2 regions of the Nakamurella multipartita DSM 44233 genome follow, and region 2 is predicted to be linked to the other one. Evidence: riboswitches for the same ligand, from Rfam matches in the RefSeq annotation. Region 2 holds a riboswitch; the other holds the start of a gene.
What was found. A riboswitch is a leader RNA that binds a small molecule or an ion and turns the genes downstream of it on or off. The one in region 2 is predicted to bind cobalamin.
Positions count from the first base shown of each region.

Region 1: it holds a riboswitch for cobalamin, as region 2 does, so the genes downstream of both, NAMU_RS25920 (ABC transporter substrate-binding protein) here and NAMU_RS00780 (magnesium chelatase subunit D family protein) in region 2, are expected to answer to the same signal.

Region 1 is NC_013235.1:5,816,500-5,832,234, reverse strand. Features, by position in the region: gene NAMU_RS25920 (ABC transporter substrate-binding protein) at 1-1,237, opposite strand, end outside; cobalamin riboswitch at 1,359-1,598, opposite strand; gene NAMU_RS27935 (endonuclease domain-containing protein) at 1,727-2,692, shown strand; gene NAMU_RS25910 (LutC/YkgG family protein) at 2,765-3,403, opposite strand; gene NAMU_RS25905 (LutB/LldF family L-lactate oxidation iron-sulfur protein) at 3,396-4,877, opposite strand; gene NAMU_RS25900 ((Fe-S)-binding protein) at 4,966-5,715, opposite strand; gene NAMU_RS25895 (L-lactate permease) at 5,825-7,516, opposite strand; gene NAMU_RS25890 (FadR/GntR family transcriptional regulator) at 7,681-8,415, shown strand; gene NAMU_RS25885 (FAD-binding oxidoreductase) at 8,432-9,820, opposite strand; gene NAMU_RS25880 (VOC family protein) at 9,844-10,323, opposite strand; gene NAMU_RS25875 (VOC family protein) at 10,325-10,765, opposite strand; gene NAMU_RS25870 (SRPBCC family protein) at 10,860-11,360, opposite strand; gene NAMU_RS25865 (ArsR/SmtB family transcription factor) at 11,357-11,713, opposite strand; gene dnaK (molecular chaperone DnaK) at 12,134-13,984, shown strand; gene grpE (nucleotide exchange factor GrpE) at 13,981-14,679, shown strand; gene dnaJ (molecular chaperone DnaJ) at 14,729-15,735, shown strand, end outside.
Region 2 is NC_013235.1:163,109-178,843, reverse strand. Features, by position in the region: gene NAMU_RS00790 (cobyrinate a,c-diamide synthase) at 1-1,804, opposite strand, end outside; gene cobO (cob(I)yrinic acid a,c-diamide adenosyltransferase) at 1,809-2,426, opposite strand; gene NAMU_RS00780 (magnesium chelatase subunit D family protein) at 2,426-4,504, opposite strand; cobalamin riboswitch at 4,573-4,708, opposite strand; gene NAMU_RS00775 (bifunctional cobalt-precorrin-7 (C(5))-methyltransferase/cobalt-precorrin-6B (C(15))-methyltransferase) at 4,847-6,103, shown strand; gene cobM (precorrin-4 C(11)-methyltransferase) at 6,100-6,861, shown strand; gene NAMU_RS00765 (hypothetical protein) at 6,873-7,667, opposite strand; gene NAMU_RS00760 (DUF202 domain-containing protein) at 7,930-8,265, opposite strand; gene NAMU_RS00755 (YidH family protein) at 8,291-8,653, opposite strand; gene NAMU_RS00750 (precorrin-2 C(20)-methyltransferase) at 8,643-10,127, opposite strand; gene NAMU_RS29020 (precorrin-8X methylmutase) at 10,181-10,828, opposite strand; gene NAMU_RS00740 (nitrite/sulfite reductase) at 10,825-12,051, opposite strand; gene NAMU_RS00735 (hypothetical protein) at 12,100-13,014, opposite strand; gene NAMU_RS00730 (NUDIX hydrolase) at 13,175-13,792, shown strand; gene NAMU_RS00725 (adenylosuccinate synthetase) at 13,941-15,263, opposite strand; gene NAMU_RS00720 (hypothetical protein) at 15,260-15,735, opposite strand, start outside.

The sequences.
Region 1 (15,735 bases), 410 kb from region 2:
GTCGCAGGTAGAAGGAGAAGTCGTGGTTCGGGGCCTGATCCGGGTGCAGGATCGCGACCAGGTCGCCGAGCACCAGGTCGGGCCGGGCCACGCCGAGCTCGTAGAAGTTGTTGCCGCCGTCGGCGGTGACGTCCTTGGCCGCGTTCCACACGTTGCCGGCCTTCATCGCGGCGAATTCGGCCAGCCGCGGCTCCTCGGCCAGGGCCTGCACGGTGGTGGTCCAGGTCGTACTGGCCAGCCAGGCCGGGGCGGTGCCGGCCTTGGCCAGTACCGTCTCCAGATCGGTGGGGATCGACCCGGAGGTGGCGTCGTCGGCCCAGGCGGTGGTGCCGCCGGCGTCCTGGATCAACCGGGTCGTGTAGGACTTGCCCCCCGGGATGTACCAGGTGCCCTGGAACGGCTGCCCGGGCACGACGGCGACCGGATTGGCGTCCTGGACGGAGGCCGCGAGCTCCTGGTAGCTGCGCTCGACCGTGTCGAAGGCCGCGGCGGCCTGCTGCTCGGTCCCGGTCAGCGCGGCGAAGTACTTGAGGTACTCGGCCCGGCCCAGCGGGTCGTCCTCCAGCCAGTCGGCGTTGGCCAGCACCGGGATGCCCGCCGCCTTGACCACGGCGTACCCGGGATCGTCGGTGCCCGCGGTGACCAGGACGTCGGGCTGGCCGGCGATGACCGCCTCCGCATCCACGGTGCCGGCGGCGGAGAACTCGACCACGCCAGGCTCGGCCACCCGGTCCTGCACCTGCTTCTCGGAGATGAAGCCCTTGGTGCCGACCCCGGTCAGAGTGTCGAGCTGATCCAACTCGACCAGGAACGGCAGGTGAGTGGTGGAGGCGGAGTACAGCGAGCTAACCGGGGTGGTGATGACCTGCGCCCCGGCCAGGTCACCGGTCAGCTCGGGGGTCGGCGCGCCGCACTTGACCAGCACGTACGACTCCGGGGCCCCGCCCTGCGTGGGCTGCGGCACGGTCAGCACCTGATAGGAGTCGTGATAGCTGATGGCGAAGTTGGTCGCGTGGGTGATCTGCGACTTGACCGGGAAGTAGTCGGTGCTCGGGTCGAAGTCGGTGATGCACCCCTTGGCGTCCACACCACCGGCCGATGCCGATGCCGATGCCGATGCCGATGCTGATGCCGACGGGGACGGGCTGGCCGACTGGGCGGATGAGCACCCGGTCAGCAGGGCGATCAGCGCGGTGGCGCCGATGACCGCTCGACGGGTGGAACGGGACGTGATCACAGGCAGGCTCCTCGCCGGACCGGAAACGGATGGCTTCGGAGCCAGCGGGACGGGTGGGGGCCGGTGCGGCCTCGCCCGATCGCACGCGACCGTCCCTCGCGGTCCCGAACGCAGTGGACCGACGGCCCACCGACCGATGGCAGGTCTTCGGACTCTCGGGCTGGTCCTGCGCCTCAACGCAAGGAATGCCTACTGGCCATCGCTTCCCGGGTTCGCACCCAGTGCTGGACCCCACCGACGAACCGGCGGGGTGATGGCGGTCGTTCCCGATCACCGCTGCGGGGCAGCCCCGGATTCGCACCGGGTTCCCTGTTGTCCCGCCGAGCGTGGAGCACGACGGACCATCAGCGGGAGCCAGGGTACGGGCTGGCCCGGTCGAGGGGCCAGTTCCGGACCTTCCCGGGCCTCGGGAACGACCGGAAGTGGCCCCTCGATCAGGCCTGTGGACAACTCGGCCGCGGTTCCGGCGATCTCGTCCATCATTCGCGGGTGCCGCCCCGCCGACCTCTGCCGCCCGAGCTGGCCCTCGGCGCGTTCACGGTCGGCCAGGGCCGAGCGGCCGGACTCACCGATCGCCGCATGCGGGGAGCCGACCTGGACCGGCCGTTCCGCGGGGTCCGGGTCCCCAAGGTCACGCCGTCGGCCCCGACCCCGGCCTCGCCCGCCGCCCCGCCTGCCCTACTGGCCCGATGCGTCGCCCTGGCCGTCGCCCTGGGCGGCGATCCGATCTTCACCCACCTGACCGCGGCGCGGCTGTGGCCGGTGCCGCTGCCGCCGGACTTGGTCGAGGAGGATCTGCACATCGGGGTTGTGCCCCCGGCCCGCCCACCCCGGCGCCGCGGGGTGCACGCCCACAAGCTCCTGGACCCACGGGCCTTGGTCGGGCGGCGTCACGGCTGCCGGATCGTCGACCCGGCCACGATGTTCTGCCAGCTCGCCAGCGTGCTGCCGCTGGCGGACCTGATCGCCGTCGGCGACGCGTTGATCCATGCGCCGGTCTACCCGAACCCGCTCGACGATCGTCCGTGGCTGACCCAGGCGGAGCTGGCCGAGCGGGTGGCGGTGTTCCGGGGCCGGGGCAAGGCGGTGGCCGCGCGGGCCGTGGCCCGAATCCGGCCGGGGGTCGAGTCCCGGCCGGAGTCGCTCGTGCGGGTGGCCGTGGTGGATGCGGGCCTGCCCGAACCGGAGGTGAACGTGTCGATCACCGGATCTCGGGGTGAATTCCTGGGTCGGGCCGACCTGGTCTACCGCCGGTGGCGGGTGATCGTGGAGTACGACGGGGATCAGCATCGGACCGACACTCGGCAGTTCGACCGGGACGTCCGCCGGCTGGAGCGGTTCGCCGCGCACGGGTGGACGGTCGTCCGGATCACCGGTCGCGCCTTCTTCGGCGACCGGGCCGCCACCGTCGCCCGGGTAAGGCACGCCCTGATCGCGGCCGGCTGGCGGGGCTGACCGGATCGAGGGGCCAGTTCCGGACCTTCCCGGGCCTCGGGAACGACCGGAAGTGGCCCCTCGATGGTCGGGTCAGCGCACGATGAGCACGGACAGGGTGCGGGGGCCGTGCACGCCTTCGACGCGTTCGAGTTCGATGTCGCTGGTGGCGGAGGGTCCGGCGATCATGGTCAGGGGTCGGACGGGGTCGAGGCGGGCGATGGCTTCGGGGACGGTGTGCACGATCTGCTCGGCGTGCAGGACGACGAGGTGGAAGTCGGGGACCAGGGTGATGGCGCGGCGGCCTTGGCCGGGGCCGCCGTCGAGGGTGATGGTGCCGGATAACGCGATGGCGACGGTGGCGGTGGTGACGACGGCGTCGATCCGGTCGAGTTCGGCAGGGGTGAGCACGGTGGGGGTGCCGTCGGTGGTCAGGGTGCGGCCGGAGCGGGCGGCGGCCGCGGCGATCGCCGGGTCCAGATCGGGTGCCAGCACCACCGACCGTTGATCGGCCAGGGCGGTGTCGATGGCGTCGGCGAGTTGGTCGGGGGTGATCTCGCGGACGTGGGCTTTGTAGTCGACGAGGCGGTCGATCATCAGTTCCAGCACGGGGGGGCTGCCGGGCGGGTGGTCCCCGACGCGGATGTAGTCGCGGGGGATGGGTGGTGGTGGGGTGGTGTCGGCGGCCAGGGCGCTGCGGATGCGGCCCAGGACGGTCTCGCGGCTACTCATGATGCGTTTCCTTCCACCATTGCCGGAACGTCTGCTTGGGCGGGGCGGGCATGTCCTTGGTGTGGGTCCAGGCCGATCCGGGGAACGGCAGGTGTTTGATCTTCTTGTCGCGGCCGGCGACGAGTCGGCCGGCGGCCAGGCCTTTCTCGGCGGCGGCGAACCGGGTGGGGTCGCTCATGATCCAGGCGGCGGCTTTCATCGCGGCGTCCCAGCCGCCGGGGATGGTGCGGCCGCGGTCGGCATCGACGGCGCGGCCGCGCAGTTCGACGAGCAGGTCCGGGATGGGGATCTTGACCGGGCAGACGTCGTAGCAGGCGCCGCACAGCGAGGAGGCGTAGGGCAGGGTCGAGTTCACGTCGTGGTGGCCGTGCATGCCGGTCAGTTGCGGGGTCAGCACGGCGCCGATCGGGCCGGGGTAGACCGAGCCGTAGGCGTGGCCGCCGGTGCGTTCGTAGACCGGGCACACGTTCAGGCAGGCCGAGCAGCGGATGCAGTGCAGCGCGGCCCGGCCGACCTGGTCGGCCAGGGCGTTGGTGCGGCCGTTGTCGAGCAGGATGAGGTGGAAGTTCTGCGGGCCGTCGCCCGGGGTGACCCCGGTCCACAGCGAGGTGTAGGGGTTCATCCGTTCCCCGGTCGAGGAGCGGGGCAGCAGCTGCAGGAACACTTCCAGGTCGGTGAACGTGGGCAGGATCTTCTCGATGCCCATCACGGTGATCAGGGTCTCGGGCAGGGTCACGCACATCCGGCCGTTGCCCTCGGACTCGACCACGCCGATGGTGCCGGTCTCGGCGATGCCGAAGTTGGTGCCCGAGATCGCGACCTTGCTGGCCAGGAACTTGCGCCGCAGGTGTTCCCGGGCGGCCATCGCCAACCGGCGTGGTTCATCGGTCAGATCGGCCGGGGCGTCTTCCATTTCGGCCAGAAAGATGTCGCGGACCTCGGTGCGGTTGCGGTGGATGGCCGGGACCAGGATGTGCGAGGGCGTGTCGTGGCCCAGTTGCACGATCAGTTCGGCCAGATCGGTCTCGACCGCGGCGATCCCGTTGTCCTCGAGGTATTCGTTGAGGCCGATTTCCTGGGTGGCCATCGATTTGACCTTGATGACCTCGTCGACGCCCTGCGCGCGGACCAGTTCGGTCACGATCCGGTTGGCCTCCTGGGCGTCGGTGGCCCAGTGCACGACGCCGCCGTGGGCGGTCACGTTGGCCTCGAACTGTTCCAGCAGCGCGGGCAGGTTCGACATCACCTGCGTCTTGGTCGCCGCGCCGGCATCACGCAACGCTTCCCAGTCGGGCATCTCGTCCACGACCAGGGCTCGCTTGCTCCGGATCACCGATGTGGCGTGGGCCAGGTTCCGCCGCAACTGATCGTTGGCCAACTCCCGCCGGGCCGCCTTCGGGAACGGCAACGCCCCCCGCAACGGCGACTCCTCCTGCGCCGCGTGTTTTCTCGGGATTCCCAGGAACGTGCTCATGCCGTCGCCTTTCCAACTCGCCTCGCGGGCTCGGCGACCTGGACGCGGCGCCGGCAACTGTGTCGATGATTCGTTCGGCAAGCCTCACTCATGCGGCGACCTGCTCTCGGGTCGAGGCCAGGATCTGGGCCAGGTGGATGGTGCGGATGCCGGTGTCCTGGCGGGACAGGCCGCCGCCGATGTTCATCAGGCAGGACGCGTCGCCGGCGGTGCACCGGTCGGCGCCGGTGCCGACGATGTTGCCGACCTTGTCGGCCAGCATCGCCGAGCTGGTGTCGGCGTTCTTGATCGAGAAGGTGCCGCCGAAGCCGCAGCACTGGTCGGCGCCGGGCAACTCGACCAGGTCGATGCCCTGGACCGCGCGCAGCAGCTGCAGCGGCTTGTCGCCGACCCGCAGCATCCGCAGCGAGTGGCAGGTCGGGTGGTAGGTGACCCGGTGCGGGTAGTACGCCCCCACATCGGTCACCTTCAGCACGTCGACCAGCAGCTCGGACAGCTCGTAGGTGCGGCCGGCCAACGCGGTGGCCCGGTCGGCCAGCGCGGTGTCCCCGACGCGGCGGGCGACCATCGCCTGCTGATGCCGGACCGACCCGACGCACGATCCGGACGGGGCCACCGCGACATCGAAGTCGGCGGCCTCGAACACCTCGACGTGCTGCCGCACCACCGGCACCGCTTCGGTGAGATACCCGGTGTTGACGTGCATCTGCCCGCAACACACCTGATCCGCTGGGAACACCACCTGATGCCCCAGCCGTTCCAGCAGCACGGTGGTGGCCTTGGCCACCTCGGGGAACAGCGCGTCACCCAGACAGGTGGCGATCAACGCGATACGCATGACGGGACTCCGGTCAACTCATGCAGCGGCGGAAAGAGTTGCAGGTACGGCGTTCGAAGCCATTCTCGGACGGCGCCGGGCGGGGCGCCGTCCGAGAACCGGTGTCAGGTCAGGGGATCATCCAGGACAGCACGTTGCTCTGCAGGTAGACCAGCACGCACATGGCCAGCAGCAGCCCGACGCTCCACTTCAGGACGCGGCGCAGGATGTCCGATTCCTTGCCGAGCAGGCCGACCGCGGTCGCGGCGATGGTCAGGTTCTGCGGGCTGATCATCTTGCCGACCACGCCGCCGGAGGTGTTCGCCGCGACCAGCAGCGTCGGGTCCAGGCCGGCCTTCTCCGCGGCCGACTGCTGCAGGGTGGCGAACAGGGCGTTGGCGCTGGTGTCCGAGCCGGTCACGGCGGTGCCGACCCAACCCAGGATCGGGGACAGGAACGCGAAGAACGCGCCGGTGCCGGCGGCCAGCCACTGGCCGATGGTGATGGTCTGGCCGGACATGTTCATCACGTAGGCCAGGCCCAGCACACTGCCCACGGTCAGCAACGCGAACCGCAACTTGTAGACGGTCTTGCCGAACTCCTTGACCGCCAGGCCCGGCTTGATCCGGTAGGCGATCATCACGATCACCCCGGAGATGATCAGCAGGGTGCCCGCGTTGGACAGGTACCCCAGGGTGTACTGGGTGGCCGTGGACGGCTTACCGGCCAGATTCAAGATGTTGCCGTCCGAGCCCGGCCAGCCGAACTTGATATCGGTGCTGGCCAGCCACGTCTTGAGCGGGGTGAACAGCTTGGCCAGCGAGAACACCACGATGACCACGATGTAGGGCAGGAACGCCATCACGGTCCGCCCGGCGGTCAACTTCTCCGTCGAGACCGCGGTGGCCACCGGAGCGCTACCGCCGGACGGGCCGCCGGTCGGCTCGACGTGCTCCTCCTTGGCCGCCAGGGCCAGCCGCTCCCGGGCCTCCACGGTGCCCTTGGGCTTCCAGAACTTGAGCATCACCACGACCGAGACCAGCGCGGCCAGCGAGGCGATGATGTCGGTCAGCTCGACCGAGATGAAATTGGCGCTGATGAACTGGGCGATGGAAAAGCAGATGCCCGAGACCAGGGCGATCGGCCAGGTCTGCTTGATGCCCCGCTTGCCGTCCACGATCATCACCAGCAGCAGCGGTACGAACATCGCCAGGATCGGGGTCTGCCGGCCGACGACCGCACCGATCTCGTGATAGTCGATGCCGGTCAGGTTGCCGGCAGTGATGATCGGGATGCCGATCGCGCCGAACGCGACCGGGGCGGTGTTGGCCAGCAGTACCGTGGCCGCGGCCCGCATCGGGGAGAACCCAAGCGAGACCAGCATGACACCGGTGATCGCGACCGGGGCGCCGAACCCGGCCAACGCCTCGAGCAACCCACCGAAACAGAACGCGATGATGATCCCCTGGATCCGGGGATCGTCCGAGATCCGGTTGAACGCGGTCCGCAGATCCTCGAACCGGCCACTGATCACCGTCAGCTCATACAGCCAGATCGCCGCCAACACGATCCACATGATCGGGAACAACCCGTACAAGATGCCCTGCGAGGCACCCAACAACGTCAGATCGACCGGCATCCCGAACGCCAGGATCGCCACCAGGATCGACGCCGCCAACCCGGCCAGGGCCGCGAAGTGCGCCTTCGTCTTCAACACACCCAGGAAGATGAACACCACAGCCAACGGGATGATCGACACCATCGCCGTGAGAAAAACACTGTCGCCGACAGCAGTGATGTCGGGCTGATACGGGGTCGCCATTGATCCTCCACGGGAAGCGCGTGATCCGGTCGGGCCGATTTGGTCTGACCAAAGAATGAAAGGACCATAAGGCATACCTGATAGGCTGTCCAGGGTTGCGGCAAAAAATGTCGCCAGCGATGCCTGCCGCTCGGAGCGGCGGTGGCCGAGCATGAGGAGAGCCGATGGCGGCACCGGCCGGTTGGGAACCCGTTCAGCGCGTGCCGACCTATGAGCTCGTGCTCCGGCGCATCGAGGAACAACTGATCAACCGCACGCTGCGGCCCGGGGATCGACTCCCACCCGAGCGTGAGCTGGCCACGATGCTGGGCGCGTCCCGCCCGGCCGTGCGCGAAGCGCTGCGGGTCCTGCAGGCTCAGGGCGTCGTCCGGTCGGCGGTCGGTACCGGGGCGGACTCCGGGACCATCGTGACCCAGGCGCCCTCGGGCGCGCTGACCCGGCTGCTGCGGGTGCACCTGGCCGTTGCCTCGTTCCCGCTGTCCGACGTCGTCGAGTCGCGGGTGATGTTCGAACGGTTCAGTGCGCTGGGCGCGGCCAAGGCGATGACGCCCGAGGTCCTGGCCCGGATCGAGAAGCCCTTGCTGGCGATGGACGAGCCCGACATCGAGCGGGCCCGGTTCAACGAACTGGACACCGAGTTCCACGTCGCGATCGCCGAGGCCGGCGGCAACCAGTTCATCGCCGACCTGACCGTGGCCGTGCGGGAGTCGATTCGCAGCGACATCCTGGGCACGCTCGAGCAGGCCGGCGACTGGCCGGAGATCCGGGACGGCCTGCGGGCCGACCATCATGCGATCTATCAGGCGCTGGCCACCGCCGATGGTCCGGGCGCCGCGGATGCGCTGGAGCGCCACATCGAGGGCTTCTACGTCCGCATGAAAGTCGGCGTGTCCGGCTGACGGGTCGGGCTCGGACTCAGAGGACCTTGCCCGGGTTGAACAGGTGCCGCGGATCGAGCGCGTCCTTGATCGCCTGTTGCAGCAGCAACGATCCGGGGTCCAGTTCGCGGCGCAGCCCGCCCCGCTTGAGCAGCCCGACGCCATGCTCGGCGGTCACGGTGCCGCCGAAACCGATGGCCGCGTCGAGCATCTGCTCGAACGCCTGCTGGGCGCGGATCCGGGCGGCGTCGTCGCCGGGTTCGGACAGCATCAGCGGATGCAGGTTGCCGTCGCCGGCGTGGGCGATGGTGGCGATCTGCACACGATGCTCCGCGGCGATCCGTTCGATCGCGGCCAGCATGTCCGGCACCTTGGACCGCGGCACGCAGATGTCCTCGGTGAGCACCGGCCCGAGCCGCTCCAGGGCCGGGTAGGCCAGGCGACGGGCCTCGAACAGCGCCTCGGCCTCCACGTCGTCGGTGGACAGCGCCGCCCACAGGGCCCCGCTGCGCTCGAACGCGTCGGCCACGGCCGCGGCCTCGGCCTCGCCGCTGTCGCCGGGGGTGTCGACCCGGGCCAGCAACAGCACCGCCGCGTCGGCCTCGACGTCCAGATTCTTCCAGTCCCGCGCCGCGTTCAGGCAGGTGCGGTCCAGCAGCTCCAGGGCCGACGGGGTCAGCCCGAGCCGGGTGACCAGCGCGACGGCCCGGCCGGCGTCGACCAGGGTGGTGAAGGCACCCACGATGGTCCGGGGCACCCCGACGGGCGCGGGCCGTAGCCGCAGGGTGATCTCGGTGATGACGCCCAGCGTGCCTTCGGAACCGACCATCAGGCCGGCGATGTCGTAGCCGGCCACGCCCTTGGCGGTGCGCCGTCCCAGCCACACCGCGGTGCCGTACCCGGCCGGGCCGCCAACCACCGCGCGCAGGCCGAGTACGTAATCGCGGGTCACCCCGTACTTCAGGCAGCACAAGCCGCCGGCGTTGGTGGCGGTGTTGCCGCCGATGGTGGACCAGGGGGCGCTGGCCGGGTCCGGCGGGTACCAGAGCCCGTGCTCGGCCACGGCCGCCTTCAGATCGTTGTTGACCACGCCCGGCTGCACCACGCAGGTCAGATCGTCGGGGTTGATCTGAACGACGGCGTTCATCCGGGACAGGTCCAGCAACAGGCAGCCGTCGACCGCGTTGGCCCCACCGGATAGTCCGGTGCCGGCCCCGCGGGCGACGATCGGCGTGCCCAGCTCGGCGGCCACCCGGACCGCGGCCTGGACCTCGGACTCGGCGCGGGCCCGGACCGCGGCCGTCGCCGCGCCGACCGGAGCCCACTCAGCCTCGTCGCTGGACAGCGCGCGCAGCACGTCGGGATCGCTGGTGATCCGGTCGGCCGGCAGGACCCGATCCAGGGCCGTCAGCAGCACGCTCGTCATGCCCGGGATGGTACGACGCGGGCTCAGGCCGGTTCGGCGTCCGCGGCGGCCTCCAGTGCGGCGATGTCGATCCGGCGCATGGTCAACATGGCCTGCATGGCCCGGTTGGCCCGGGCCGGGTCCGGATCCTGCAGCAGCTCGGTCAACCGGGTCGGCACCACCTGCCAGGACAGGCCGAACCGGTCCTTGAGCCAACCGCACTGGTCCTGGTAGCCGCCCTCGGACAGCCGGTACCAGTAGTGGTCGACCTCAGCCTGATCGGCGCACATGATCTGGAACGAGATGGCCTCGGAGAACGTGAACTGCGGCCCGCCGTTCAAGCCGATGTACCGGGTGCCGTCCAGGGTGAACTCGACGGTCAGCACGGCGCCCTCGGTGCCCGGGGTGTCCGGGCCGTAGTGGGTGATGCCGTCGATGGTCGAGTTCGGGAAGACCTCGGTGTAGAGCCGGGCGGCCGGCTCGGCCTGGCCGTCGAACCACAGGCAGGGGATGGTCGCGGGCATGTCAGATCTCCATTCCTTCGCCAAAGCGAGAGCGGGCGTCGTGCGGAATCAGGGGTTTGGCGGCGCGGGCCTTGATCTGCTGCACCGCCCAGGTGTTGCCGTCGGGATCGGCGAAGCCGAAGAACGTCCCGCCGTCCCGCTCGTCGAACGAGGTGATCTCGTCGCACTCCACCCCGCGGCCGACCAGCTCGGCCCGGGCCGCGGCGGCGTCGGCGACCACCAGATGCAGGCCGCGCATCGAGCCGGGCGCCATCTGGTTCTGGGCCGGCAGATCGCCGACCACGATCGAGCAGCCCGATCCGGGCGGGGTTAGCTGGGCCACGTGCATCCACTCGTTGGTGGTGTCGTGGTCCAGGTGGAAACCGATCTTGTCCCGGTAGAACGCGATCGCCCGACCGATGTCGGCGACCGGCAGGACGACGACCTCGAGGGTCCAATCCATGGTGGTGCTCCTTGCTTCTGGGGTGCGGCTGCTGGGGACGGCTGCTCGGGTACGGCTGCTCGGGTGTGGCAGGGGTCGTGCGGGAGTGGGAGGACTACAGGCCGGCGGCGACGGTGTCCAGGCGGGCGTAGCCCTCGACCAGTCCGGTCTCCATCCCGCTGGCCACCATTCCGTCCCGGGCCTCCAGGGTCGGGTACACGCTGTGGATGGACAGCCGGGCGCGGCCGCCCCCCAGGTCGGTGAAGGTCATTGACTCGATGGCGACGACGTCCGGGAACCCCTCGTACTCGAAGGTCTGGATGGCGAAGTCGTTCTCCCGGACCACGTGGAACACCCCGCGGAAGCGGTACTCGCCGCCCTTGCCGTCGGTGTGGGTGTACCGGTAACCGCCGCCGCTGCGGAAGTCCCACCGCTCGACATCCATCTCGTAACCGTTCGGGCCGAGCCACTGCTTGACCAGGTCCGGCTCGGCATGGGCGCGGAACAGGGCGGCGACCGGCGCGTCGAACTCGCGCACGATGTCGATGAACGGCACCCCTTCGGGGGCGTCGATGGTCACCGGGTGGGTGGCTGAGGTTGTCCTGGGGGCGGTCATGGTTCGTCCTTCCTCTCGGGCTCGGATCGCGCCAGGAGCGCGTCCAGGCTGCGGAACTGCTGTTCGTGGATCAGCCGGTAGCGGTCGATCCAGGCGGTGAGCGCCTCCAGTTGGGCGGCGTTCAGGTGCACCGGCCGGCGTTGCGCCTCCCGCGTGCGGGTCACCAGTCCGGCCTGCTCCAACACCTGAATGTGTTTGGACACAGCCTGTTTGGTGATGGCGAACGGCTCGGCCAGTTCATTGACCGTGGCCGGCCCGCGGGAGAGCCGGGCGATCATCCGCCGCCGGACGGGGTCGGCCAGGGCCATGAAGGCCCGGTCCAGCCGGTCGTCCGAGGAGGGATCCACGATCACTTTGTCAACCGATCTCTTTATCAACTGATCGGTTGACTACAGTAGCGCGGGAGATCGGGCGATGTCAACGGTCGTCGAGGCGGCGTCCGGCCGGCCGAGCGCTGTCGGTCGGGCGAGGGTGTTGCCGGATGGAAGGGGCGCGCTGCCCCGGCGAGCGGGACCCGGCCATGGGAGTCCGATGTGAGGGTCGCCAACGGAATAGATCCAACGACCCTTCGGTTGGACCGTGCAGTAAAGTTGAGTCGAACAGACGCAAGTCCTTTGACACGAACTTGACAGGTCTCGATTTCGCGGGCATCTTCGCCGAGGGATCCAGATAGATCGCAGTGAGAGATAGCCGTTCCGACGAGGCCCGACCGGGCCGCGTCACCGAAAGACCCGGCGGAGGGTTCCACCGGGCAGTGTGCAGGAGGAAATTGCATGTCCCGTGCCGTCGGTATCGATCTCGGTACCACCAACTCGGTCGTTGCTGTCCTGGAGGGCGGCGAGCCGACCGTCATCGCTAATGCCGAGGGCGCCCGGACGACGCCGTCGATCGTGGCCTTCGCCAAGAACGGCGAGGTGCTGGTCGGTGAGGTCGCCAAGCGCCAGGCCGTGACCAACGTCGACCGCACCATCCGGTCGGTCAAGCGCCACATGGGCACCACCTGGAAGTCGCCGGACGTCGACGGCAAGACCTACACCGCGCAGGAGATCAGCGCCCGGGTGCTGGGCAAGCTCAAGCGCGACGCCGAGTCCTACCTGGGTGAGAACGTCGTCGACGCGGTGATCACCGTGCCCGCGTACTTCAACGACTCGCAGCGCCAGGCGACCAAGGAGGCCGGCGAGATCGCCGGCCTGAACGTCCTGCGCATCGTCAACGAGCCGACCGCCGCGGCCCTGGCCTACGGCCTGGACAAGGGCGAGAAGGAGCAGACCATCCTGGTCTTCGACCTCGGTGGTGGCACCTTCGACGTCTCGCTGCTGGAGATCGGTGACGGCGTCGTCGAGGTGAAGGCGACTGCGGGCGACAACAAGCTCGGCGGCGACGACTGGGACGAGCGCGTCGTCAAGTGGCTGGTCGACAAGTTCAAGGCCGCCCACGGCATCGACCTGACCCGCGACAAGATGGCCATGCAGCGCATCCGCGAGGCCTCCGAGAAGGCCAAGATCGAGCTGTCCAGCTCGCAGCAGACCTCCATCAACCTGCCGTACATCACGGTGGATGCGGAGAAGAACCCGCTGTTCCTGGACGAGACGCTCTCCCGCGCCGAGTTCCAGAAGATCACCTCCGATCTGCTGGACCGCACCCGCAACCCGTTCCACCAGGTGATCAAGGACGCCGGCGTCAAGGTCGGCGACATCGACCACGTGGTCATGGTCGGCGGGTCCACCCGGATGCCGGCCGTCACCGAGCTGGTCAAGGAGCTGACCGGTGGCAAGGAGCCGAACAAGGGTGTGAACCCGGACGAGGTCGTCGCCGTCGGCGCGGCCCTGCAGGCCGGCGTGCTGCGCGGCGAGGTCAAGGACGTGCTGCTGCTGGACGTCACCCCACTGTCCCTGGGCATCGAGACCAAGGGCGGCATCATGACCAAGCTGATCGAGCGCAACACCACGATCCCGACCAAGCGGTCCGAGATCTTCACCACGGCCGAGGACAACCAGCCGTCGGTGCAGATCCAGGTCTATCAGGGTGAGCGCGAGATCGCGGCCTACAACAAGCGTCTGGGCATGTTCGAGCTGACCGGCCTGCCGCCGGCCCCGCGCAACGTGCCGCAGATCGAGGTCACCTTCGACATCGACGCCAACGGCATCGTGCACGTGTCGGCCAAGGACATGGGCACCGGCAAGACCCAGTCGATGACGATCACCGGCGGCTCCGCGCTGCCCAAGGACGACATCGACCGGATGATGCGCGAGGCCGAGGCGCACGCCGAGGACGACAAGGCCCGCCGCGAGGAGGCCGAGGTCCGCAACCAGGCCGAGGCGCTGGTCTACCAGACCGAGAAGTTCCTCAAGGACAACGACGAGAAGCTGCCCGAGGACCCCAAGGAGCGGGTCAAGGGCTGCATCACCAAGGTGAACGAGGCGCTCAAGGGCACCGACGTCGCCGCGATCAAGTCCGCCGTCGAGGAGCTGGCCAACGAGTCGCAGCAGCTGGGTTCGGCGCTGTACGCGCAGACCCAGGCCGATGCGGCCAGCGGCTCCGCCGACCCGGGTGCCGGCTCGTCCTCGCAGCCGGAGGAGGAGATCGTCGACGCCGAGATCGTGGACGAGGGCGACAAGAAGTGAGCGGACCCGACAAGCACCCCGAGCACGAGGAGCCGGTGATCCGGGACAACCGCCGGGTCGACCCGGCCACCGGGGCGGTGCGCGAGCCCGCCGCCGGCCCGGCCGGCCAGGCGTCCAGCCCCTTCCCAGGGGCCGGACGCCACTCGGCGGCCGACCCGGCCGATCCGAACCAGGCGGCCCAGCCGCTGTCCGTGGACCTGTCCGCGGCCGAGCTGGACCTGGCCCGGCAGGAGGCGGCCGAGCGGACCGCCGACCTGCAGCGGGTGACCGCCGAGTACGCCAACTACCGGCGCCGGGTCGATCGGGACCGCGAGGTCCAGGCGGCGGCGGCCAAGTCGGGCGTCATGCTCGACCTGTTGCCCGTGCTGGACGACCTGGACCGGGCCCGCGCCCACGGTGATCTGACCGGTTCCTTCGGCGCGGTCGCCGACAAGCTGATCGCGGTCGTCACCAAGCTCGGCCTGAGCACGACCGGGAAGGTGGGCGACCACTTCGACCCGGCCGTGCACGAGGCCGTGCAGTTCGGTACCTCGGCCGAGGTCAGCGAGCCCACGGTGACCACGGTGTTCCGCAGCGGTTACGAGTTCGGCGGCAAGTTGCTGCGGCCGGCGGTCGTGGTCGTCACCGGGCCCGAGCACGCCGCGGACGCGGAGACCCCGAAGGCGGAATCCCCGGAGGCGGGCGCGTCCGCTTGAGTTCCGGTGACCGATTGATCAGAGCCAAGCGCAGGAAGGGAGGTTCCGGGTGAGCGCCAAGGATTACTACGAGAAGGACTTCTACAAGGAACTGGGCGTGGTCAAGACCGCGTCCGGGGATGAGATCAAGAAGGCCTACCGCAAGCTCGCCCGGGACCTGCACCCGGACAAGAATCCGGGCAACAAGCAGGCCGAGGAGCGCTTCAAGGCGGTCTCCGAGGCCTACGACGTGCTCTCGGATCCGGCCAAGCGCAAGGAGTACGACGAGGCCCGCAACCTGATGGCTTCCGGCGCGTTCCGCGGCTTCGGCGGCGGAGCGGGTCCGGGGGCCGGTGGTGGGACCGGCGGCTTCGACATGAGCGACCTGTTCCGCAACGCCTCGCAGGGCGGGGCGGACGGCGGGCTGGGCGGGTTCGGCGATTTGTTCGGCGGCCTGTTCAACCGGGGTGGCGGCACCGGTCCCGGCACCGGTCGGGTACGGGCCCAGAAGGGCGCGGACCTGGAGACCGAGGTGCGGATCGGGTTCGCCGACGCGGTCAACGGGGTGACGGTGCCGCTCGGGCTGACCGAGCGGGCGACCTGTCCCACCTGCCACGGCATCGGCGCCAAGCCGGGAACCGCCCCGCGGGAGTGCCCGGTGTGCCACGGATCCGGTCTGACCACCCGCAACCAGGGCTCGTTCGCCTTCTCCGAACCGTGCGCCAACTGCCACGGGACGGGGTCGATCATCGACGACCCGTGCCCGACCTGTCACGGCGAGCGGACCGTGCTGCAGACCCGCCGGCTGACCACCCGCATCCCGGCCGGGGTGTCGGACGGTCAGCGGATCAAGCTGGCCGGCAAGGGTGAGCCCGGTGCCGGCGGTGGCCCGAACGGCGACCTGTACGTGGTCGTGCACGTCTCCGGGCACGAGCTGTTCGGCCGCAACGGCGACAACCTGACCCTGACCGTGCCGGTCACCTTCCCCGAACTGGCCCTGGGCACCACGCTGACCGTGCCGACCCTGTCCGGGTCGGTCAGTCTGCGGGTTCCGGCGGGCACCGGCAACGGCCGCAA
Region 2 (15,735 bases):
CGGCGGCCCGCAGCACGACCCGGTCGACGACGTGTCCGGCGGCCCGTAACGCCGCCTCCGGCTCGGTGAACTGGGGGTGCACGACGACCGGTCGCCGGGGTCGCAGGGCTCGGGCGATCAGGGTGAACGCCTCGGCGCCGCCCGCGGTGGGCAGCACCTGCTCGGCCGGCCGGCCGTGCCGCCAGGCCAGGGCCTCGGTCGCCGCCTGGGCCCGCGGGTAGTGGCCCAGGTCGGCGATGGTCGCCGCGATCGTCTCGGCCAGCCAACCGGGCGGTGCGGCCGAGCGGACGTTGACGGCGAAGTCGAGCAGGCCGGGCCCGACCTCGAGATCACCGTGATGCAACAGATTCGGCTCCGGTGTGACCGGCGGCGGGTTCGGATGAAGGGTGTGCGGCGGGCAGGGCCGGATCCGCGCCGTAGGGGATTCACTCCCCGTCCAGGCGTGCGCGGCGGCGGCGAACCGGGCCGCCAGCTCCGGCTGCCCGGCCCAGTGGGTGTGCAGGTAGGACGCGTGCACGGTCGGCGTGCCGGTGCCGGCCGGGTCGAGCGCGAAGCCGTGCCCGGCCCCGTCGATCAGCCAGCCCGGGGTCGCGCCCGACCCGGGATCGACGGTGGTGCGGTGGAATTCGTGCCCGGTGACGGCCTGACCGGCCCCGGCCAGCACGCTGCCGGACGGCGCGACGGCAGCGCGGTAGCCCAGGGTGAGCCGGGCGGTCATGGTCGCGGCGGCGTCGATCACGCCCAGCATCGGCGCGCCGTCGACGCTGCGGCACAGGTACAGCAGGCCGGCGCATTCGGCCACCGTCGGCAGCCCGCGCCCGATGACCGCGGTGATGCTCGCCCGCAGGGCCGCGTTGCCGGCCAGCTCGGCCGCGTGCACCTCGGGAAAACCGCCGCCCAGGTACAGCCCGGCGGTGCCATCGGGCAGCGCCTCACCGGCCAGCGGGTCGAAGACGACCGGCCGGCAGCCGGCGGCGGCCAGCAGTTCCTCGGTCTCGGCGTACCGGAAGGTGAAGGCCCGCCCGCCGGCCACCGCGATCACCGGCGCCGGCCCGTCGATGGGGACTCGCGGCGGCGGCGCCCACGCAGCCGCAGCCAGGTCCGGCGCCGACCGGGCGATCCGCACGACGGCGGCCAGGTCGATCCGGGCCGCGATCTGCCCGGCCAGCCGGTCCAGGACGACGGCGGCGTCGTCCCGTTCGGCCACCGGCACCAGCCCGAGATGCCTTGAGGGAGCGCTGATCCCGTCGTCGCGGAAGAGGACGCCGAGCACCGGCACGCCGATCCGTTCGACCGCGTCCCGGGCCTCCTGCGCGTGCCGGGCCGAGCCGGCCTTGTTCAGGATCACCCCGGCGACCCGCACCGCCGGGTCGAAGCCGCGCAGGCCGTGCACGACGGCGCCGATGGTGCGGGCGGACGCGGACACGTCGACGACCAGGACCACCGGGGCGTCGATGACGGTGGCGACGTGCGCGGTGGAGGCGAAGCCGTCGCGGCCGATGGCCCCGTCGAACAGGCCCATCACGCCCTCGACCACCGCGATGTCGGCCGGTCGGGGCACCGCGGCGCCGTGCAGCAGTAGCGGGACCAGCCGGTCCTCGCCGACCAGGTGCGGGTCGAGATTGCGGCCGGGGCGGCCGGTGGCCAGCGCGTGGTAGCCCGGGTCGATGTAGTCCGGCCCGATCTTGTGCCCCGACACCACGTGTCCGGCCCGGACCAGGGCGGCCATTAGCCCGGCCGCGACGGTGGTCTTGCCGTGACCGGAGGCCGGGGCGGCGATCACCACCCGGGGCAGGCTCGTCACGGCGTCACCACTCGATGCCCCGCTGGCCCTTTTGCCCGGCGTCCATCGGGTGCTTGACCTTGGTCATCTCGGTGACCAGGTCGGCCGCCTCGATCAGCCGGGGCGACGCGGCCCGGCCGGTGATCACCACGTGCTGGCCCTCGGCCCGGCCGGCCAGCGTCGCCACCACGTCGTCGACGTCGACCCAGCCCCACTTCATCGGGTAGGTGAATTCGTCCAGCACGTACAGCCGGTGCGCGCCGGCGGCCAGCCGGCGTTTGATCTCGGCCCAGCCCTCGGCCGCTTCGGCGGCATAGTCGTCGGCGGTGTCGGCGTCGCGGCGCAGCCACGACCAGCCCGAGCCCATCTTGTGCCACTCGATGGGTCCGCCGGCGCCGGTCTGCGCGTGCACACCGTCCAGCGCCTCCAGGGCCGATTGCTCGCCGATGCGCCACTTGGCCGACTTGACGAACTGGAACACCCCGACCGACCAGCCCTGGTTCCAGGCCCGCAGGGCCATGCCGAACGCCGCGGTCGACTTTCCCTTGCCGTCACCGGTGTGCACCATCAGCAGCGCCCGGTTGCGCCGCTGCCGGGTGGTCAGCCCGTCGGCCGGCACGACGAGCGGTTGCGCCTGGGGCATCAGGCCACCCGCGCCCGGTGACGGGCCACCGAGGTGGTCAGCACGGAGGCCGCGACGTCGGTGATCGGCACGTAGTCGGCCTGCAGGTGCTCGGCCAGCCGCGCGGCCAGTCCCATCCGGAACCGGCCGGTCTCGCAGTCCAGGACGAGGGCGGCGATCCCTTCGGCGGCCAGCGCGGTGGCTGCCCGGCGGGACCGGGCCACCGCATCCGGTCCGGAGGTGGCCCGCCCGTCGGTGACGACGACCAGCAGCGGACGGCGCCGCGGGTCCCGGATCCGCTCCACCCGCAGGGTGTGCGCCGCGCACAGCAGGCCCTCGGCCAGCGGGGTGCGACCGCCGGCCGGCAGCATTTCCAGCCGCCGCGCGGCCGCCTCCACCGACGACGTCGGCGGCAACGCCAGGTCCGCGGCGCCCCCGCGGAAGGTGACCAGCCCGACCTTGTCCCGCCGCTGGTAGGCGTCGGTGAGCAGGGACAGCACGGCGGCCTTGACCGCCTCCATCCGGGCGCGGGCGGCCATCGACCCGGAGGCGTCGACGCAGAACAGCACCAGGTTGGCCTCGCGACCCTGCTTGACCGCCAGCCGCAGGTCGTCCCGGCCGACCAGCAGGCCCGGCCCGGTGCGGCCGCGGCGACGCTGATGGGGGGCGGCGGCCCGGACGGTCGCGGTCAGGTGCACCGCGCCACCTCGCCCGACGAACGGGGTGGCGCCGACGGTCCGGCCGTTGCTGGTGATCGCGCGGGAGCGCCGCCCCGGCTCCCCGGCGCCGACCCCGGCGACGGTGAACAGCTTGGGCCGGAACGGTTGTCCGGTGCCGGACACGGTTCCGGCGGGGGCCGGGCCGGTGGCCGGGGTCGGGTTGCTGGCCCGGTCTGGTTCGGTTGCCGGGTCGGCGGCCTGGGCGGTCGCCGGTTCCTCGACCCGTTCCAAGTCGGAGCCGGAGTCAAAGTCCGAGCCGGAGTCAGCGTCGGAGCCGGCCTCGGTGCGGGGGCCGTCCGCCGGTTCGGACCCGGCGTCGGCCGGCGCCTGCGGGCTGGGGTCGACCTCCGGTCCCGGGGGCGGCGGGTCGGGCTCGTCGTCGCCGAGGATCCGGTCGAGCAGCTCCTCGTCCAGCCCCGGCGCGTCGAACGGGTTGCGGCGGCGCCGATGCGGCAGGGCCAGCCGGGCGGCGGCCCGGATGTCCTCACGGGTGACGTAGCGGCGGCCGTGCCAGGCGGCGTGCGCGACGGCGGCGCGGGCGGTGACCAGGTCGGCGCGCATGCCGTCGACCTCGAACGACGCACAGACCTGAGCGATCTTGGTCAAGGCGCCGTCGCCCAGCACCACCGTGGGCAACCCGGTCCGGGCGGACCGGATGCGTCGGGCCAGGTCCGCCTCGGCGTCGGCGTAGCGGGCGGCGACGGTGTCCGGGTCGGCGTCGTAGGCCAGCCGGCGCCGCACTACCTCGGCCCGCACCGCCGGGTCCCGCGGGGCGGCGATCTCGACGGTCAGCCCGAAGCGGTCCAGCAGCTGCGGGCGCAGCTCGCCCTCTTCCGGGTTCATCGTGCCGACCAGCACGAACCGGGCGGCGTGGGCGATCGACACGCCCTCGCGTTCCACGGTGCCGCGGCCCATCGCGGCGGCGTCCAGCAGCAGGTCGACCAGGTGGTCGTGCAGCAGGTTGACCTCGTCGACGTAGAGCAGGCCACGGTGGGCGGCGGCCAGCAGGCCGGGCTCGTACTCGGTGACCCCGGCGGTCAGCGCCTTCTCCAGGTGCAGCGAGCCGATCACCCGGTCCTCGGTCGCGCCGACCGGCAGCTCGACCAGCTTGGCCGGGCGGGTGGTGGCCGGGGCACCGGCCGGATGCGGGCCGTCCGGGCAGGCCGGATCGGGGTCGGCCGGGTCGCAGGAGAACCGGCAGCCCTCGATGACGTCGACCGCGGGCAGCAGTCCGGCCAGCGCGCGAACCATGGTCGACTTGGCGGTGCCCTTCTCTCCCCGCACCAGCACGCCGCCGACCTCGGGCGAGACGGTGGTCAGGATCAGCGCGAGGGCCATGTCGTCGGAGCCGACGACGGCGGTGAACGGGAACGTGCGCATCGCGGCAGCGGCCGCCTCTCGACTCGTGCGGGTGTCCACGCCCGCGCCTGCCTGTCCGCGACCACGGGGGCGGTCGCGAGACGGCGGCGAAAGTCCTGACTCCCGGGCCGGCTCGGCTCGACGCCGATTCAGCCTGGTCACAGTGGCGGGACCGCTCCGGATTCGCACCGGATTCCATCCCCGACCGTCGCCCCCGATGATGGCACAGCGGCGCGCCTCGGCCGGACGGCGTCCTGGCCCTGCCCGCCGGTCGCCAATAATCTGGCGGTGACCATCCCACTCCCGACCACCTCACCCCGGACCACCTCACCCCGGTCCGACGCGTGCACCATCGACGGCGGCATGGATGTCGCCGTGGATGTCGGTCTGGATGTCAAGGATGTCGGGGTGGATGTGGTCGGGCTCGGCGCCGACGGATGGGACGGGTTGTCCCCCCACAGCCGCGCGGTGCTGACCCGGGCCGCGGTGGTGATCGGCGGCGCGCGCCAGCTGGCGCTGCTGCCCGAGCAGCCCGGCCAACGGCGATTGCACCTGCCCACGCCGCTGCGTGCCGGACTCCTGGACCTGCTCGACTCGTCCGATTCGCCGGCCGGTCCGGTCGCGGTGCTCGCCTCCGGTGATCCGTTGCTGTCCGGCATCGGCGGCACCCTGGTCGAGCTGCTGGGCGCGGCGCGGGTACGGATTCACCCGGCGGTGTCCTCGGTCTCGCTGGCGGCGGCCGAGATGCGCTGGCCGTTGGCCGGTGTCGACGTGGTCAGCCTGGTCGGCCGGGATCTGGCCACCCTGCGCCGGGTGCTCTCGCCCGGCCGGCGGGTGCTGGCACTCTCCGCGGACGAGCGCACCCCGGCCGCGGTCGCCGCGCTGCTCACCGAGGCCGGTTTCGGCCCGTCCCGGCTGACCGTCCTGGGCGACCTGGGCAGCCCGCAGCAGAGCCGAATCGACCTGATCGCCAGCGACTTTCGCGGCCCGGTGAGCCGCCTGAACATCCTGGCGATCGACTGCGTGGCCGTCCCGGGCACCCCACCCCGGCCGCTCGTCGGTGGCCTGCCGGACGACGCGTTCGATCACGACGGGCAGCTGACCAAGCGGGACGCCCGCGCATCGGCCCTGGCCCGGTTGGCTCCGGCTCCCGGTCAGTTGCTCTGGGATGTCGGCGCCGGGGCCGGGTCGGTGGCGATCGAGTGGTCCCGGGTCGACCCGCGCTGCCGGGCCGTGGCGATCGAACGGGACCCGGCCCGCGCGGCCCGGATCGGCGGCAACGCCGCGGCGCTGGGGGTGCCCGGGCTCGTGGTGGTCACCGGAGCGGCTCCGGCCGCCCTGGCCGACCTGCCTGCCCCGGACGCGGTGTTCGTCGGCGGCGGCGCCACCGTCCCTGGACTGCTCGACTCCTGTTGGGCAGTCTTGGGTTCCGGTGGACGCCTGGTGGTGCACGGGGTGACGCTGGAGACCGAACGGCTCCTGGTCGACTGGCACGCACGGGTCGGCGGCGAGCTGATCCGGCTGTCGGTGGAGCGCGTGGAGCCGCTGGGCTCGTTCCGCGGCTGGGCGCCGGCCCGGCCGATCGTGCAGTGGGCCGTGACCAAGGAGTCGACCGGATGACCGTGCACTTCATCGGGGCCGGGCCGGGTGCGGCCGATCTGCTCACCGTGCGGGCGACCCGGCTGCTGGCCGCCGCGCCCGTCTGCCTGTACGCCGGAACCTACGTCACCGCTGACGTTCTCGCCCACTGCCCGGACGGCGCGGAGCTGATCGACACCGCCGGACTGACCCTGGAGGAGATCATCGATGCGCTGGTGGCCGCGCATCGGGCCGGGCACGACGTGGCCCGGCTGTGTTCCGGCGATCCCTCGGTGTACTCGGCGCTGCACGAGCAGACCCGGCGCCTGGACGCGGCCGGCGTGCCCTGGGACGTCACCCCCGGGGTGCCGGCCTACGCGGCCGCCGCCGCGTTGCTCGGCCGGGAGCTGACCGTGCCCGGGGTGACCCAGTCGGTGGTGCTGACCCGCACCCAGGCCCGATCCACCCCGATGCCCGCTACCGAGGAGCTGGAACGCTTCGCCGCCACCGGCTCGACGCTGGTGCTGCACCTGGCCATCACCCGCACCCGGGAGCTCGTGCGACGGCTGATCCCGTTCTACGGCGCCGACTGCCCCGCCGCCGTCGTCTCCCGGGCGACCCAGGCCGACGAGCTGGTGCTGCGCGATACCCTCGCCGGCATCGCCGATCTCGTGGAGGCGGCGGGCCTGCGGCAGGCGGCGGTGATCATGGTCGGGCCGGCCCTGGCCGGTCCCGCGGCCGGGCCGGACCCGATCGAGTCGCACCTGTACTCGGCCGAGCGGTGCCGCGACCGGACCTGACCGCGACCCCGCTACAGATCGTCGTCGACGTCGGGGACGTCACTGGCCGGAAGGGTGTACACCTGCGAGAGCCGGCGACCCTTCGGGTCGTAGACGACGTACCGACCACCGGGTACTGGTCGGAAGACGTACTGCCCGCCCTCCTTCAGATGCAGGACCAGGGATCCGTCCTCGTGCAGCACCATGGTGCCCTCGCCGAAGGCCGCGTCGATGTTCTCCGTCCGGCCGACCGGTCGGCCGAACAGCTTGTCGTAATCGGCGTTCGGATCGATCGAGACCGGCAGATCGGTGCCCTTCTCCCGATCGCTGAGCTTGCTCTCCTGATCGCCGGGCTTGGGATGGTCCTTGTCCGCACCCCCGGGGTCCGGGCCCGATCCGGCCGATCCGGCACCGTCCGTCCAGCGAATCACCCGGTACTCCCGGCCCGCGCCCCGATCGTCGATCCACACATCGATGTCGACGTTCCCGAATGGTCCGAGCCGAAGCCCGAACACGTAGCCCTGCGCGGCAAACCACGCCGGGGTGTAGCGCTTGACCAGGAAGTCCGGCTCCCAGGTGCCGCCGACTCGGGGCTCGTACCGGGGATGCCGACGAAGCCAGGCCGCGTATTGCCCCTCGGTCAGCGTCGGTGCGGCCGGGAGCGGATTGGGGCCACCCGCCGGGGTCCGTTGGACGGGTGGCAGACCGGGCACGGAGGTACGAACGCCGGGCCGGCCGGCGCCGGTGAGCAAGGAGCGGACGGCCGCGTTGCCGGCCAGTCGTTGCAGCGCCGGAAGGGAATCGGCCCGGGTTCCGGGTCTCGCCACAGACCCGGGCGATGGCCCGACGTCCTCGGTGGAGTCGCCATGCTGCCGATGGACCCGCCGCGCGGTCATCGGCCGAGGACGGCGGTCGGCACCACACAGCGGACCCTCATGCGCACCCCGCAATCACCGACCGGCCCACCGCATCAGCGAAGTGGTCCCGGCTTCAGTGTCGACCTCGCGGGGCCGGTGGTCGCCGCCCAAAGGGCAGACCTTCGGGCAATCGAACGCTTCCGTCCTGGTGGGCGGGCTGGACGCCGAGCAATCAGCGCAGCACCAGCATCAGCGCCAGCCCCCCGAACAGCACCGCGGCCAACGCCGCGACCGCGGTGGCCGACCCACCGGCCGGCAGTTCGGGGTCGCGGTCGGCGCGGGTCAACCGGCGATGCGACCGGCGGTAGCGACCCGCGGCCAGCAACCAGGCGACGGCCGGCACGGCCAACCCGACCACCGCGAGCAGGACCGTCGCGGTGTCCGACTCGAAGGCCAGCAACTTGATCACGACCGCCATCGCCGCGGCCAGGGCCAAACACGTGCGCCGCCAGGCCAGCAGCGTCCGTTCCGGCTGCAGGCCCCGGTCGAACAGCTCGGGCGTGCTCATCGGCGCACCGACCACCCGGGCCCGGTCACAGGACGAAGATCCCGACCGCCAACAGGATCACGACCAGCAGGAAGACCACGGTCATCCCGGTGGCCAGCCCGGCGCCGTGCATCGGCGTGCCCTCCCGCAGGGAACGTTCGGTCCGCATCCACCCCAGCCAGCCGGAGACGGCCGCGGCGATGCCCAGACCCACCAGCGCGATGGCGGCGACCGTGCCCAGCTCGTCGGGGACCTGCAGGTGGAAGGCGTGGACCGCGATGCCGCCGGCGATCAGCGCCAGCGAAGTCCGGATCCAGGCCAGAAAGGTTCGTTCGTTGGCCAGGCTGAACCGGGGGTCGGGATCGGCGCCCCGGCCGTAGACCCAGTTCGGGAAACGCTTACCCGCCATGGCCGCTCGCGTCCAACCGGGTGACGGGCGCGTCGGTCTCGGCCGGCACCCACCGCGGCGTCCACACCTGACCGGCCGGGGTGCGCCGGGTCCCGCCGGCCCCGATCAGCAGCAGGCACTTCATGTCGACGGTGGCCGGGTCGAGTTCGGCCAGCGTCGTGCAGCGCAGCGATTCGGCGTCCCGGCCGACGTCACGGCCGACGACCACCACGGTGTCGGGTTCGCGTTCCTGCCGCAGCACGGCCAGCGCGTCGGCCAGTTGCCGGGTGCGGCCGCGCGAGGCGGGGTTGTAGATGGCCAGCGCCAGGTCGGCGCGGGCGATGTGCCGGAGCCGGTCCTCGATCACCGACCAGGGCTTGAGCCGGTCGGACAGCGAGACGACGGCGTAGTCCGCGCCCAACGGCGCGCCCGCCCGGGCCGCGACTGCTTGGGCCGCGGTGACGCCGGGCAGCACCCGGATCGGCACCGCCCGGTACTGCGGGTCCTCGGCGGCCTCGAACACCGCCGCCGCCATCCCGAACACCCCGGCGTCACCACCGGACACGACCGCCACCCGCTCGCCGGCGGCCGCCAGGGTCAACGCGAGCCGGGCCCGGTCCAGCTCGACGGTGTTGCCGGACGCGTGTCGCTGCAACCCTTCTCGCTGGGCCACCCGGTTGACGTAAGGGGCGTACCCGACGACGTGATCGACCCCGGCCAGCGCGGCGGTCACCTCGGGGGTGACCCAGCCCTGCGGCCCCGGCCCCAACCCGACCACCAGCAGCTCGGCCGCCGCATCGGTGACGGGCCGGACCGGCGCGACCCGGTCCCGGCCGTCCCCGGGCACGATGATGATCGAGAAGTACGGCACCGTCGCCGGATCCACGTCCTTGACCGGGATCAGTGCCTGGCCGCGGGTCGACGCGCGCTCCACGTACAGGGCCTCGTCCAGCCGGCCGGCCTGCCGCAGCGCCTCGCGCACGGCCGGAAAGGTCCGGCCCAGCTTCATGATCGCCGCGCCCTGGGTGTCGGCCAGCCGCCGGGCCAGCTCCGGCACCGGCAGGGTGCCGGGCAGGATGGTCAGCACGTCCTGCTGCCGGACCAGCGGCATCGCCGCCGCCGCGGTCGCCGCGGCCACCGAGGTCACCCCGGGTACCACCTGGGTCGGGAACCGGGGGCTGAGCCGATCGTGCAGGTACATGAACGAGCCGTAGAACATCGGGTCGCCCTCGCACAGCACGACCACGGTGCGGCCGGCGGCCAGATGCTCGCCCAAACGCTGCGCCGACTCGTCGTAGAAGTCGTCGACGGCCCCGCGATAGCCGAGGGGGTGGCTGCTCGGTCCGGTCGTCACCGGGTAGACCAGCGGCTCCTCGATGACGCCGGGCGGCAGCAGGTCCACGGCGATGGATCGCGCGATCGAGCGGCCGTGGGTGCCCGAGTGGTAGGCGATGACGTCCGCCGAGCCGATCAACCGGGTCGCCTTGACCGTCATCAGCTCCGGATCGCCCGGGCCGAGGCCGACCCCGTACAACCGGCCGGGCGCCGTCACGACGGTCCTCCGGCCAGCGCGTTGACGGCCGACGCGGCGATGGCCGCGCCCCCGCGCCGGCCGGTCACCACCAGGTAGGGAATGCCCGCCTCGTGCTCGATCAGTGCCTGCTTGGATTCGGCCGAGCCGACGAAGCCGACCGGCACGCCGATGATCGCGGCCGGCCGCGGGCCGCCCTCGCAGATCCACTCCAGCAGGTGGAACAGGGCCGTCGGCGCGTTCCCGATGGCCACGACCGCCCCCTCGAGCTCGTCGCCCCACAACGAGACCGCCGCAGCCGACCGGGTCGTGCCCCAGGCGGCGGCCAACTGCTCGACGCGGTGATCGCGCAGATGGCAGATCACCTCGTTGCCGGCCGGCAGCCGGGACCGGGTGATGCCAGCCGAAACCATCATCGAGTCCACGAACAGCGGTGCCCCGGCGAGCAGCGTGGCCCGGCCGGCGGAGACCAGATCTGGGTGGAAACGCATGTCTTGCACCAGGTCCGGCTGCCCACTGGCGTGCACCATGCGCACCGCCAGGTGGCGGGCGTCGGCCGGGATCCCGGACAGGTCGGTCTCGGCCCGCACGATCGCGAACGACTCCCGGTAGATCTCGGGGCCGTCCGCGCAGTAGGCGTAGCGGCGCAATGGTCGCGTGGTCATCGGGATGCTCCGGCTCGAGTGGCGGCCACCGCAGCGGCGGCATGGTCCAGCGGCTGGTCGTCCGCCGGGTCGGCGGGGCCCTGGATGTGGACCCGCCGGCGGTCGATGACGGCCAGTGTGTGGGCGACCGACGGCCGGCCACACGACCGGGCGCAGCCGGCCACATGCACCGGCCCCGCGGACACCGATCGGGTCGAGGCGGCGACCACCTGACGGGCCAATGCCTCGGTGTCCCCCGTGCCGCGGGCACAGCGCGGGGCCCCGGCGCAGGCGGTGACGCCGCGCCATGGCGATCCGCCGTCGGCGACCAGGCCGACGGCGATCAGCGTGTCGATCACCAGGGCGGCCGCCGCCGGGTCCAGGTCCGGCACGAGCACCCCCCGCCACGGGGTCACCACCAGCTCGCCGCCGTTCGCGGCATCCGCCAGCGCACCGGCCTGGGCCGGGGTGAGCCGGCCCAGCGGGGCCAGCACGGACACCGTCGCCCGGCCGTCGGCCTGGGCCAGCGCCCCCAGGGGAGCCGGAGCGCCCGGACCCAGCCGGGCGGCGGGCGTCACTTCGGGCCCGGCCAGCAGCTCGGCCCCACCCCGCGGCAGTTCCCGGACGTGCCAGGCGGGCCGCCCGGTGGCGCACTGCCGGACGAACCGATGGGCCAGCTCGATCAGGGTCGGCACCACCTCGGGCAGCGGCACCCGCGGACCGGAAAGGCCGCCCACCCAGATGCGGGCGTGGGTCGCGTCGAGCGCCTGCGCGGACAGGTCGGCGTCGACCCCGATGTCGCCGCGCCCGTCGTCGAGCCCGAACCGGAACGGCCCGGGGAGCGCGGCCAGCTCGGGCGCCGCGCACAGCGCCGCATCCAGCTCATCGATCAGCGGCCGCAGGTCGGCGTGACCACCGATCAGGCCAGTGAGCGGTGAGCAGGCGATGCTGCGCACCCGATCATGCGTGGGGTGCGGCAGCAATCCGGCCGTGGCCAACGCGTCGACCAGACCGGGCGCCACGGTGTCATCGGCCGTCGTCGCCACGGCCCGCAGCTGCAGGTTGGCCCGGGAGGTCAGCCCGACGTCCCCGTCGGCGTACTCGGTCGACGCCTGGCTCAAGGCCCGCAGCGCGGCGGCCCCGATCCGGCCACCGGGGATGCGGATCCGCAGCAGCGCCCCGTCCTGCGCCGCGTGCGGCCGGAGCACCCCGGGGCAGCGGTCGGGATCGGCACGACTGGTCATCGGGCCATGGTGTCATGCGGCCGGCCCCGCTCCGGCCGGGCGAGCCGGTCACCTTCCGGTCGCAGTCCCGGTCACCGCGTCGACCAGCGACCACGCCACGTCGACGACGCCGGCGCGCAGCCGGAGGAACCCGGGGCTCAGCCCGCTCTCCGCGGCCAGGATCGCGGTCGCGGTGGCGGTGGACTGGTCACGCAGAGCGTCGTCGTCGGCGGTGTCGGAGGTCTGCAGGATGGCCACGAAGTACCGATCGGTCCAGCCGACCGAGTGAATCTGCAGCGGCGGCCCCGCTCCGATGTCGGTCCAGCCCTGCTTCGACCCGTGGTCGCCGGGCAGCGCGTTCAGGCCGAAGTCCTGGTCGAAGCCGTCCGCGCCGACCGGCTGGACGTGGGCCATCGCGTCCATCAGCAGCGGGGCGACCAGCGGATCGTTCGCCATCCGGTACAGGAAGGTCGCCTCGTCGTCGGCGGTGATCAACTCCCACCCCCAGTCCTGCGAATCGGTTCTCGGACCGTTCTCGGTGTCGCTCAGCCCGTACCGTGCGGCCATCGCCGGCACGATCGCCGTCGACCACAGGGCGGACTGAATGGCGTCGTCCGACTCGACGATCATCGTGCGGAGTCGGGCGGACAGGGCCGGGTCCGGGTGGCCGGCATTCTGGACCTCGTAGTAGGCCACCGTGAACAGCTTGACGATGGATTCGGAGATGTACTGGTCCCGGCCGCCGGCGCTGGCCACCATCGCTCCGGTCGCCCGGTCGACCACCGCGACGCTCTGCTCGATCCCCTGTTCGGACGCCTGCATGACCTCGTCATCCACCACCTGCTGCAGGTCCGGTAGGCCGGCGGCGGCGGGCGGCGCGGTCGGCCCCGCGGTGAGCCCCAGCGCCACGGTCGTGGCCGCGACCAGCAGGACGGCGCACCGGCGGGTGCGACGTCCACGGCTTGGACCGCTGCGCGGGCTCATCGGTCCGACCCTGTCACGACCGCAGGGCGGGCGGAAATCCACCCGGTCAGCGACTCACCGACGCCAGCCCGGTCGCCGGCAACCGGCTGCGGAACACGTGCCGGCTCGGCGACTCTCGGCCCTGACGCCGAATCGGTTGCCGCCTGGCTACTCTGAGCCGGTGGAGCCGACCTCGCACGTCTCGGTGGATGTGCTGGTCCTGCGCTACGACCGGGCGCTCCGCCAGTTGCGGCTGGGGCTGCACGAGCGCACTCTCGAGCCGTTCGCCGGGTGGCCGGCCCTGCCCGGGGTGTTGCTGCTGCGCGGTGAGCGGATCCGGGACGCGGCCGCCCGGGCGTTGGCCAAGGTGCAGCTGACGGCCCGCGGATCCGGCCAGCTGATCACCTTCGACGAGCCGAGCCGCGATCCCCGCGGCCCCACCCTGTCCGTGGCCACCTGGGCGGTCACCGACGACATCGGCACCGCCCGGTGGTCCGGGTGGGACGAGCGACCACCGCTGGCCTTCGACCACGACCGGATCGTGACCGACTGCCGCCCCCTGCTGGCCGGAATGCTCTGGCGGGACCCCTCGTTCACCCGCCTGCTCACCGGCGCCGAGTTCCCCGTCACCGACGCCCTCGCCCTGCACCAGGCCCTGACCGGCGCCGCCCCCGACCGCGGCAATCTCAACCGCACCCTCGCCACCATCCCCGGCCTGCACCGCACCGACCGGCAGGCCTCCACCGGCCGCGGCCGCCCCAGCACCATCTGGGCCTGGTCCCCCTCCCCCACCCCCTGACCCCGGCCCCCACCCCCCTGCCCGCGCGGATCATCTACGCCGGCGCGGATCAACTCGCACCCGATGTGACTGGTGGGGCCCAAGTCAACGACTTCATCCGCGCGGGGGCACCCCCGCGGGGCGGGCCACCCCCGCGGGCCCGGCTCGATCAGGCGACCTTGCGGTCCGCCCGGCCGGGCCCGAACGCCAGCACCTGGGCCGGGGCGCCCAGCGCCCGCTCCAGGGTGACGACCGCGTCCCGGCTGTCGCGCAGCTCCCGGCCGGTGCCGCTCGCCCGGTGCATCAGGTCGGTCAGCTCCTGCTGGTGGGCCAGGTCGCCGAACGCGCCGACCGGCAGCCGATCGGTCAGCCCGCGCGGCGTCTCGTACGCCCCGACCGCGCGGACGGCCGGCGTCCCCGGGTCGTCCACGACGTCCAGGTGCGAGACCGCGAGCCCGTCCACCCCGCCGATCGCCTCGACCGCGTAGCGCAGCGCGACGAGGTCGAGATGCCCGGCCCGCCAACCACCCTGGTAGATGCCGCTGCCGTTGAACGGTTCGGCAACGGCCAGCAACGCCGGATCCTCGGTGGGCAGCGGGCCGGCGCCGTGCCGGGTCGTGTACGCCCGGGTCAGGCCGAGCACGTACCCACGCGGCAAGCCGGCCTCGGCGAGCAACGCCTGCGCGTTCGCCGGTGTGGTGGTGCTCCAGGTGGTGTGTGGGTGAAAGCCGCGCCACTCGTCCAGCAGCACCCCCTGGGCCCCCTCGAAGACCAGCCGGCCCCGGCTCGCCAGCTCGTTCAGATGGCCGGCCGGCGCGATCCGCACGGCCCCGACGAACGCGGTCAGCAGGTCGGCCATCGCCTCGACACCGTCGTGGCCGTGGGCACCTGCGGCCAGCAGCGGTTCGTAGAAGCGGACCAGCTCGTCCAGCCGGCGGCGCAGCGTCACCGGTTCCAGGCAATCCCGCACCCGCAGCGCCCGACCCGTCGCCGTCGCGGGTGCGACCAGGTTCTCCACCCGCTCCCCGGCCTGCGCCCGGCGGGTGGTGGCCAGGTCGTACCAGACGGTTTCGCCGATGCCCAGTCCGGTCGACCCGTGCCGGCCGGCACCGCGGGCGTCCTCCCGGGTCCGGTTGGCGGCCACGTGCACCGGGGTGGTGATCAGCGCGTCCGGGTCGACCGTGATCAGGCTCAGCGGATCGGGCACCCCGAGCGCGGCCAGTTCCTCGGCCTCCCCGGCCAGGCCGATCGGCTCCACCAGAGCGAACCGGCTCAGCAAGGTCGGCACCCCGGCCAAGGTGCCCGAGCCGAACTGGCGAAACGTGTGGTGCCGCCCGTCGACGACGACGTTGTGGGCCGCCTGCGCGCCCCCGTTGAAGCGGACGACGCCGGCGACATTGCCGGCCGAGCAAAGGAAATCGACCGTCGCGCCCTTGGCCTCGTCGCCGAAGCCGAGCCCGACCACGATGACGGACTGATCGTCGGGGATCATCGCAGGTCGTCCGCAACGTCCAGGCCGCCGGGCAGCGCCGCCGGGGTGTCCACCGTCCGGGCGCCCAGGGTGGCCAGCGCCTGGCCGACCGTCGCACCGTGCGGGCTGCCGACGTCGGCCAGGTCGGCCAGCCCCTCGCCGAGGTCGATCGAGTCCTCCAGCAGGCCGACGGTCAGCGCGATCAGCTCGCACACCGCCTCCGGCTCCTCCAACCGGAGCAGCCGCTCCCCCAGCAGGTTTCGCCAGTGCTCGTTGACCTGCCGGTCGTCGTAGTAGGCGGTCTGCCGGGGCAGCACGAAGAACGTCTCCCACCGCTGCTGCGCCTCGCGGTAGATCGCCTCGGTGCTCAGATCCTCGCCGACCTGGTCGCCGATCACCCGGCGGATGTACTCGGCGCGCAGTCCCCGCTTGTTCATCTCGTCGCCGATCAGGAACAGGTAGCCCTTGCGGCCCCGCTTGTCCCAGGCGTCGG